2 linked regions of the Variovorax paradoxus genome follow. The protein of the gene in region 2 binds, or shares a complex with, the protein of the main gene of each other region. Links are inferred from orthologs where the notes say so. Each region holds a gene or a part of one and is shown on either strand. Other genes may lie near its edges.

What was found.
Region 1: the proteins of smc (region 2) and QHG62_RS13875 are in contact, whole or in part, in a crystal structure (PDB 3ZGX), measured with the Bacillus subtilis proteins. The link is inferred for Variovorax paradoxus from one-to-one orthologs.

Annotation. Positions count from the first base shown.
Region 1 is NZ_CP123990.1:2,847,688-2,850,865, forward strand. Bases 306-3,176 are described here. They hold QHG62_RS13875 (segregation and condensation protein A), read right to left. Parts: upstream 2,224-3,176; coding sequence 1,387-2,223; downstream 306-1,386. Other genes in these bases: nadB (L-aspartate oxidase), read right to left, coding at 306-1,354; QHG62_RS13880 (DUF3460 family protein), read right to left, coding at 2,294-2,500; QHG62_RS13885 (outer membrane protein assembly factor BamE), read left to right, coding at 2,540-3,043; QHG62_RS13890 (SulP family inorganic anion transporter), read right to left, coding at 3,047-3,176. In the rest of the region: more of nadB, read right to left, coding at 1-305; more of QHG62_RS13890, read right to left, coding at 3,177-3,178. UniProt on the Bacillus subtilis protein: Participates in chromosomal partition during cell division. May act via the formation of a condensin-like complex containing Smc and ScpB that pull DNA away from mid-cell into both cell halves.
Region 2 is NZ_CP123990.1:2,065,541-2,069,928, reverse strand. The notes cover bases 307-4,387. They hold smc (chromosome segregation protein SMC), read right to left. Parts: upstream 4,023-4,387; coding sequence 507-4,022; downstream 307-506. Other genes in these bases: QHG62_RS10140 (hypothetical protein), read left to right, coding at 4,136-4,387; QHG62_RS10150 (cell division protein ZipA C-terminal FtsZ-binding domain-containing protein), read right to left, coding at 307-492. In the rest of the region: more of QHG62_RS10150, read right to left, coding at 1-306; more of QHG62_RS10140, read left to right, coding at 4,388-4,388. UniProt on the Bacillus subtilis protein: Required for chromosome condensation and partitioning.

The sequences.
Region 1 (3,178 bases), 780 kb from region 2 along the record:
CCAGCCGCTTGTTGGTGCGCACGATGCCTACGTAGTCCCACATGAAGCGCCGAAGCTCTTCCCAGTTGTGGGAAATGACCACGGCCTCGTCCGCATCGGTCACGCGGCTGTCGTCCCAGGGCGGCAGATCGACGCTGCTGCGCCCCGGAGCCGCCGCAATGGCGCCAGCCGCGGCGCGCGCAAACACCATGCATTCGACCAGCGAGTTGCTCGCCAGGCGATTCGCGCCGTGCAGGCCCGTGCAGGCGGTTTCGCCAATGGCGTAGAGGCCCGGCACATCGGTGCGCCCGGCCAGATCGCTCAGCACGCCGCCGCAGGTGTAGTGGGCGGCCGGCACCACGGGAATGGGCTCGCGCGTGATGTCGATGCCCAGCTCCGCGCAGCGCGCGAGGATGTTGGGAAAGTGCTCGTTCAGGAAAGCCGGGCTCTGGTGCGAGATGTCCAGGTAAACGCAGTCGAGCCCATGCTTCTTCATCTCGAAGTCGATGGCGCGCGCCACCACGTCGCGCGGCGCAAGCTCGGCGCGCTCGTCGTGCTGGGGCATGAAGCGGGTGCCTCCCGCCGATTCGGGCAGCTTCAGCAGCCCGCCTTCGCCGCGCACTGCTTCGCTGATGAGAAACGACTTGGCATGCGGGTGGTACAGGCACGTGGGGTGGAACTGGATGAACTCCATGTTCGACACCCGGCAGCCCGCGCGCCAGGCCGCGGCAATGCCGTCGCCCGTGGCCGTATCCGGGTTGGTCGTGTAGAGGTAGACCTTGCCCGCACCGCCCGTCGCCAGGATGGTGCGCGGCGCGCGAAAGCTCAGCACCTCGTCGGTCTCGTCGTCGAGCGCGTACAGGCCCAGGCAGGCCGGATCGTCCAGCCCCAGCTTGGGCCCGGTGATCAGGTCGACCAGCGTGTGGTGCTCGAAGAGGGTGATGTTGGACGTGCGGCGCACGCGCTCGATCAGCGTCTGCTGCACGGCCGCGCCGGTGGCGTCCGTCACATGCACGATGCGGCGCTGGCTGTGGCCGCCTTCGCGGGTCAGGTGCAACCCGCCGTCGGCTTCTGCGGAAAACGGCACGCCGAGTTCGCGCAGCCAGTCGATGGCCTCGGGCGCATGCTCGACGACGAAGCGCGTGACTTCGGGGTCGCAAAGCCCGGCGCCGGCCACCAGCGTGTCTTCCACATGCGCATCGAAGCTGTCGCCCGCGGCCAGCACGGCGGCAATGCCGCCCTGCGCCCAGGCGCTCGAACCGTCGTTGAGCGCACGCTTGGTCAGCACCGCCACCCGGTGCGTCGGCGCCAGGTGCAGCGCCGCCGAGAGGCCTGCAAGCCCGCTGCCGACGATGAGGACGTCGAAGTCGCGCACGGCGGAATTCACAGGGGCAAGAGCCGGCAAGGTCAGGCCGGCGAGTACGCCAGCCGGACGTAAATGGGCGCAAAGGCCTCGGCCTGCGTGATGTCGATCAGCGTTTCCTTCGCGAGCTCGAGCATCGCAATGAAGGTCACGATCAGCACAGGCGCACCGCGCGACACGTCGAACAGCTTTTCGAATTCCACGAAGCGCTGCCCCTGCAAGTGCCGCAGCACGATGCTCATGTGCTCGCGCACGTTGAGTTCTTCGCGCGAGATCTTGTGGTGCTGCACGAGCTTGGCGCGCTTCATGATGTCGGCCCACGCATCGCGCAGTTCGACCACGTTCACGTCGGGGAAGCGGGGCTTGAGCGACTGCTCGATGTAGACCTGCCCCTTCCAGAAGTCGCGCCCGTAGGTCGGCATGGCGCTGATGGCGGCGGCCTGCAGCTTGGTCTGCTCGTATTCGAGCAGGCGGCGCACAAGCTCTGCGCGGGGGTCTTCGGCCTCTTCGCCATCAGCCACCTTCTTGGGCGGCAGCAGCATGCGCGACTTGATCTCGATCAGCATCGCGGCCATCAGCAGGTACTCGGCCGCGAGTTCGAGGTTGGTCTGGCGAATCTCGTCGACGTAGCTCAGGTACTGCCGCGTGAGCCCCGCCATCGGGATGTCGAGGATGTTGAAGTTCTGCTTCCTGATGAGGTAGAGCAGCAAGTCCAGCGGGCCTTCGAAGGCCTCCAGAAAAACCTGCAGCGCCTCGGGCGGGATGTACAGGTCCTTCGGCATCGCGAACAACGGCTCGCCATAGAGCCTCGCGAGCGCGACCTGGTCGACCACTTCGGGCATGCTGGCCACGAGCGTGTCGTTGTCCTCGTTGTCCTTCATCGGGTGCTTGCTATCATTTCAATAGCTGCATGCGCGACGGGGACGAACGACGGATGCCGGCTGGGCACCATTACTTGCTTTGGGTCTGGTAGACGTACGGCTGCTGCGGCACGCGGGCTTCGCTGTATTCCTCGAGCAGGCTGCGGTCGAGGTGTTTGTCCCACAGCAGGGCCCGGCCGGCGCGCTGTTCGGCTTCCAGCGTCGGCTTCTTTTCTTTCATCTCCTCGATGAAGCTGGTGATCTCGGAGGTGTAGTGGGGGCGGCGGAAGATGGACATAGACTGGACCTTTGTAGCGCGAATTTTACCGGGGATGGCATGAAGCGACGACAACAGTGGCGGATCGGCACGGCAGCGGCCTTGCTGGCGGTGGTCATGGGGCTTGCGGGATGTGACCCGCAGCGCATCGGCGAACTGGAGGAGGGCGTCTCGACCGAGGCCGATGTGCGGGCCCGGTTCGGCGAGCCCGAGAACATCTGGGACGTGCCGAACGGCCGCGTGCTCGAGTACAACCGCCAGCCGCAGGGCCAGAAAAACTACATGATCACCATCGGCGCCGACCGCAAGATGAGCGCGCTGCGCCAGGTGCTCACGCCCGAGAATTTTGCCAAGGTGCAGCCCGGCATGATGATGGAAGACCTGCGCAAGCTGCTCGGCAAGCCCGCCAAGGTCACGCCCTATGCGCTCAAGCGCGAAACCGAATGGGAATGGCGCTGGGTGCAGCCGCCCAATTCGCCGATGGTGTTTACCGCCACGCTCAACGACGACCAGCGCGTGGTGCGCAGCGGCTCCTCGCCCGACCGGGGCACCGAGGCAAACTGAGAACTAGCCTTCGGCGTCGTGCAGCCGGCCGCTCGTCAGCTCATCGGCAAAGCCCGAGCGCACGATCACCTCGAGCGGCTGCGGCTGCAGCGATTCCAGCCTCAGCAGCCCGTCCCGCGACAGCACCGCGCGGTG
Region 2 (4,388 bases):
TTGCACGCCGACCTGGAACGCGCTGTAGCGCTGGCCCGCCACGGGCGGCTCCCATTGGCCGGTGTGCTCGTTCAGTCCTTCGATGGCAACCGGCTTGCTGCCCGCACGGCGGGTGGGTGGCATGGCCGCGATGGCCGCATCGCCCGACGCAAGTCCGTCCAGCGACACAGGCGCGATCACGTCGATGAGCGGATCGAGTCCGCCGCGCCGCTCGGCGGCAGGCAGCGGGTTGGCACCGGGCGCAGGCAGATCGGGATCGAACAAGGGCTCGTGCCGCTCCTGTCCTGGCGGCATCTGGTGCGGATCGGTGTGCAGCGTCGGCTCCACCCCGTCGGCCGCGGGCTGCGGCGAGCGGTCCGCGTCAGAAAACTCGTCTCTGGCCGCATCGGGCTGGCGGGGCGCATTGCGGCGCGAGGTGACGGTGTTGTAGGCCACGACGGCCGCGAGAACGAGGCCGCCGAGGATGGCCAGGGCGAGAGTGAGATTGCTCATGTGCGCTGCTCGGCTTAAGCAGCTTCGACCATCGAGACCGCCGATTCCATATCGACCGCAACGATGCGCGACACGCCCTGTTCCTGCATGGTGACACCGATCAGCTGCTCGGCCATTTCCATGGCGATCTTGTTGTGGCTGATGAAGAGGAACTGGGTTTCGCGGCTCATGGCGGTCACGAGTTTGGCATAGCGTTCGGTGTTCGCGTCGTCCAGCGGAGCGTCCACCTCGTCGAGCAGACAGAAAGGCGCGGGGTTGAGCTGGAAGATGGCAAACACGAGCGCAATGGCCGTGAGCGCCTTTTCGCCGCCCGAGAGCAAGTGGATGGTCTGGTTCTTCTTGCCGGGAGGCTGCGCCATCACCTGCACGCCCGAATCCAGGATTTCGTCGCCCGTCATCATCAGCCTTGCGTTTCCGCCGCCGAAGAGCTCGGGGAACATGCGGCTGAAGTGTTCGTTGACGATCTTGAAGGTGCCGCCAAGAAGCTCGCGCGTTTCGCCGTCGATCTTGCGGATGGCGTCTTCGAGGGTGCCAATGGCTTCGTTCAGGTCGGCCGACTGCGCATCGAGGAAGGTCTTGCGCTCGCTGGCAATCGCAAGTTCGTCCAGCGCGGCCAGATTGACCGCGCCCAACGCGACCACTTCGCGGTTCAGGCGGTCGATTTCGCTTTGCAGGCCGGTGAGGCGCACCTTGTCGGTTTCGATCGACTGGGCAACGGCTTCGAGGTCGGCACCCGCGTCGTCGAGGAGTTGCTGGTACTGCTCGACGCCCAGGCGCGCGGCCTGTTCCTTGAGCTGGAATTCGGTAATGCGCTGACGCAACGGATCGAGTTCCCGCTCCAGCTGCAGCCGGCGTTCGTCGCTGGCACGCAGCTTCAGCGTGAGGTCGTCGTACTGGCTGCGTGCTGCGCCCAGAGCGGCTTCGCGCTCGAGCTTGAGCGCCAGCGCGTCCTGCAGACCGGCTTGGGCTGCCGCATCGGACAAGCGGCCAAGTTCGGTCCTGGCGCGCTCGTCTTCGTCGGTAAGGGCAACCACTTGCTGCGATGCGGTTTCGATGGCCCGGCTCAGCTCGCCGCGGCGGGCTTCGAGCGTGCGCTGCGAGAAAGTCGCTTCTTGCGCCTGCCGCTCCAGGCTGCGGTGCTGCTCACGGCTCGCGGCGAGTGCACGGCCGGCCTCGATCACGCGCTCGTCGAGTTGCGCATGGCGCTCCTGGCTATCGGCCAGCTGCATGTCGAGCTCTTCGAAGCGGCCTTCGGCGGCCATGCGCTTTTCCTGCAGCTCCTCGAGCTGCGCATCGACCTCTGCGAGGTCGGCTGCGAGTTGCTCGCTGCGCGCTCGCGTCTGCTCGGCAAGCTGCGTCATGCGCAGCGTTTCGACCTGCAGTTCGTGTGCACGCGATTGCGTCTCGGCCGCTTCACGGCGCGCCGTGACAAGGCGCTGTGCGGCATCGGCGTAGGCGGCTTCGGCGCGGACCAGCGCGGTGCGTGCTTCTTCGCTGATGAGCGTTTGCGCACGCAGCTGGCGCTCGAGGTTTTCCATTTCCTGCTGGCGCGCCAGCAGGCCGGCCTGCTCGGAATCGGGGGCGTAGAAGTTCACGCTGTGCGAGAACACGGCATGGCCGGTCTGCACGTAAATGACTTCGCCTGGCTGCAGCGTGCCGCGTTGCGCAAGGGCTTCTTCGAAACTCTGGGCCGTGTAGCAGCCGTGGAGCCAATCGGTCAGCAGGGCTTGCAGGCCTGCATCGTTCAGGCGCAGCAGGCTCGACAGGCGCGGTAGCGCGGCCGTGGCTTGCGGCATGCCGGCATCGGGCGGGCTGTAGAACGCCAGCTTGGCGGGCGGCGCATCGTTGCCGAACGCGCGCACCATGTCGAGCCGGCTGACTTCGAGCGCACCCAGGCGCTCGCGCAGCGCCGCTTCAAGCGCGTTTTCCCAACCCTGCTCTATGTGAATGCGGCTCCACAGGCCTTGCATGCCTTCGAGCCCGTGCTTGGCGAGCCAAGGCGCAAGCTTGCCGTCGGTCTTGACCTTTTCTTGCAGCGCGCGCAGCGCTTCGAGCCTTGCCGAGAGCTCGGCATGCCGAGCGCTCTCGGTATTGACGGCCTGCTGCTTCACCCGGCGGTCGTCGTCGAGCTGCGGCACGGATTCTTGCAGTTCATGCAAGCGGGCTTCGGATTCGCTTGCGGCTTCTTGAGCGGCGGCGTGCTCTTCCTGCATGGACTGCAGGCGGGCTTCGTCGGGCGCAGCCAGCGCGTTCTGGTCGGCGCGCAGGCGTTCGCCGCGCTGCGTGAGCTGCCTGCTCTGGTCCTCGATGTTGCGCTGGTCGGCGGCCAGCACCTGGATCTGCTGCTGGATCTGCACCACGGCGGCCCGCTGCGCATTGGCCTCATCCTGGGCGCGTTGCTGCGCCTCTTCCAATTCGGGCATGCGGGCGTCGTGCTCTTCGAGCTGCGCGGCCAGCATGACGGCTTGCTCTTCGGCATCCACGCCCTGGCCGGCCAGGGTTTCGATCTCGGCCTCGGCCTCTTCGCGGCGGCGGCCCCATTGACCCATTTGCTCGCGCAGCTGAACGAGCCGCTGCTCCACGCGCTGGCGGCCTTCGACCACGAAGCGGATCTCGCCCTCGAGGCGGCCCACTTCCGCGCTGGCTTCGTAGAGCTTGCCCTGGGCCTGGTTGACCTGGTCACCGGCCGCGTAGTGCGCCTGGCGCACGGTTTCGAGCTCGGATTCGATGCGGCGCAGGTCGGCCGTGCGCGACTCCAGGTCGTTGATCGCCTTTTCGGAGTCGGCCTTGATCTTGGCCTGGTCGGCGTCGCTTTCGCTGCGCTTGAGGAACCACAGCTGGTGCTGCTTCTTGGTGGCTTCGCCCTGCAGCGTGTTGTAGCGCGCGGCCACCTCGGCCTGCTTCTCCAGCTTTTCAAGGTTCGCGTTCAGTTCGCGAAGAATGTCTTCGACGCGCGTGAGGTTCTCGCGCGTGTCGCCCAGGCGGTTCTCGGTTTCGCGCCGGCGTTCCTTGTACTTGGAAACACCTGCCGCTTCTTCCAGGAACAGGCGCAGTTCCTCGGGCTTGGATTCGATGATCCGGCTGATCGTGCCCTGCCCGATGATGGCGTAGGCGCGCGGGCCGAGGCCGGTGCCCAGGAACACGTCCTGCACGTCGCGCCGGCGCACCGGCTGGTTGTTGATGTAGTAGCTGCTGGTGCCGTCGCGCGTGAGCACGCGCCGCACGGCAATTTCGCCGAACTGGTTCCATTGGCCGCCGGCGCGGTGGTCGGCGTTGTCGAACACCAGTTCCACGCTCGAGCGGCTGGCCTGCTTGCGCGTGGTCGTGCCGTTGAAGATCACGTCCTGCATCGACTCGCCGCGCAGCTCCGACGCGCGCGACTCGCCCAGCACCCAGCGCACCGCATCCATGATGTTCGACTTGCCGCAACCGTTGGGTCCGACAACGCCGACCAGTTGGCCTGGCAGCAGGAAGTTGGTCGGTTCGGCGAACGACTTGAAGCCTGAAAGCTTGATGGAATTGAGACGCACGACTTGTCGGCCTGCCTTGGCATAGCGCCAAGGTATTGATTTGTAAGGAAAATTGCACGGGCCTGCCGCTTGAAGCAGGCCGCCGCCCCAGCTGTGGATGATAACGTCAGGGCATGAGCGATTCTCTGGTTTCACCCTTCACCGCGCGCCGCGGTTACCTGCTTGCCGGCGCGGCTGCGCTGCTGGGCGTTGGCGGTTGCGCGGCCACCCGTTCCACCGAGCGCGCCGAACCTTATGCCAACCAGGAATGGTTGCAATCCAGCGCCAACCGCATTGCCAACCTTTCCCTTCGGGACAACCTGCAATCGATCCGGCGCGTGCAAACCACGCTGTACCGGCGCAATCCGCGCGAATGGCGCAAGTCGG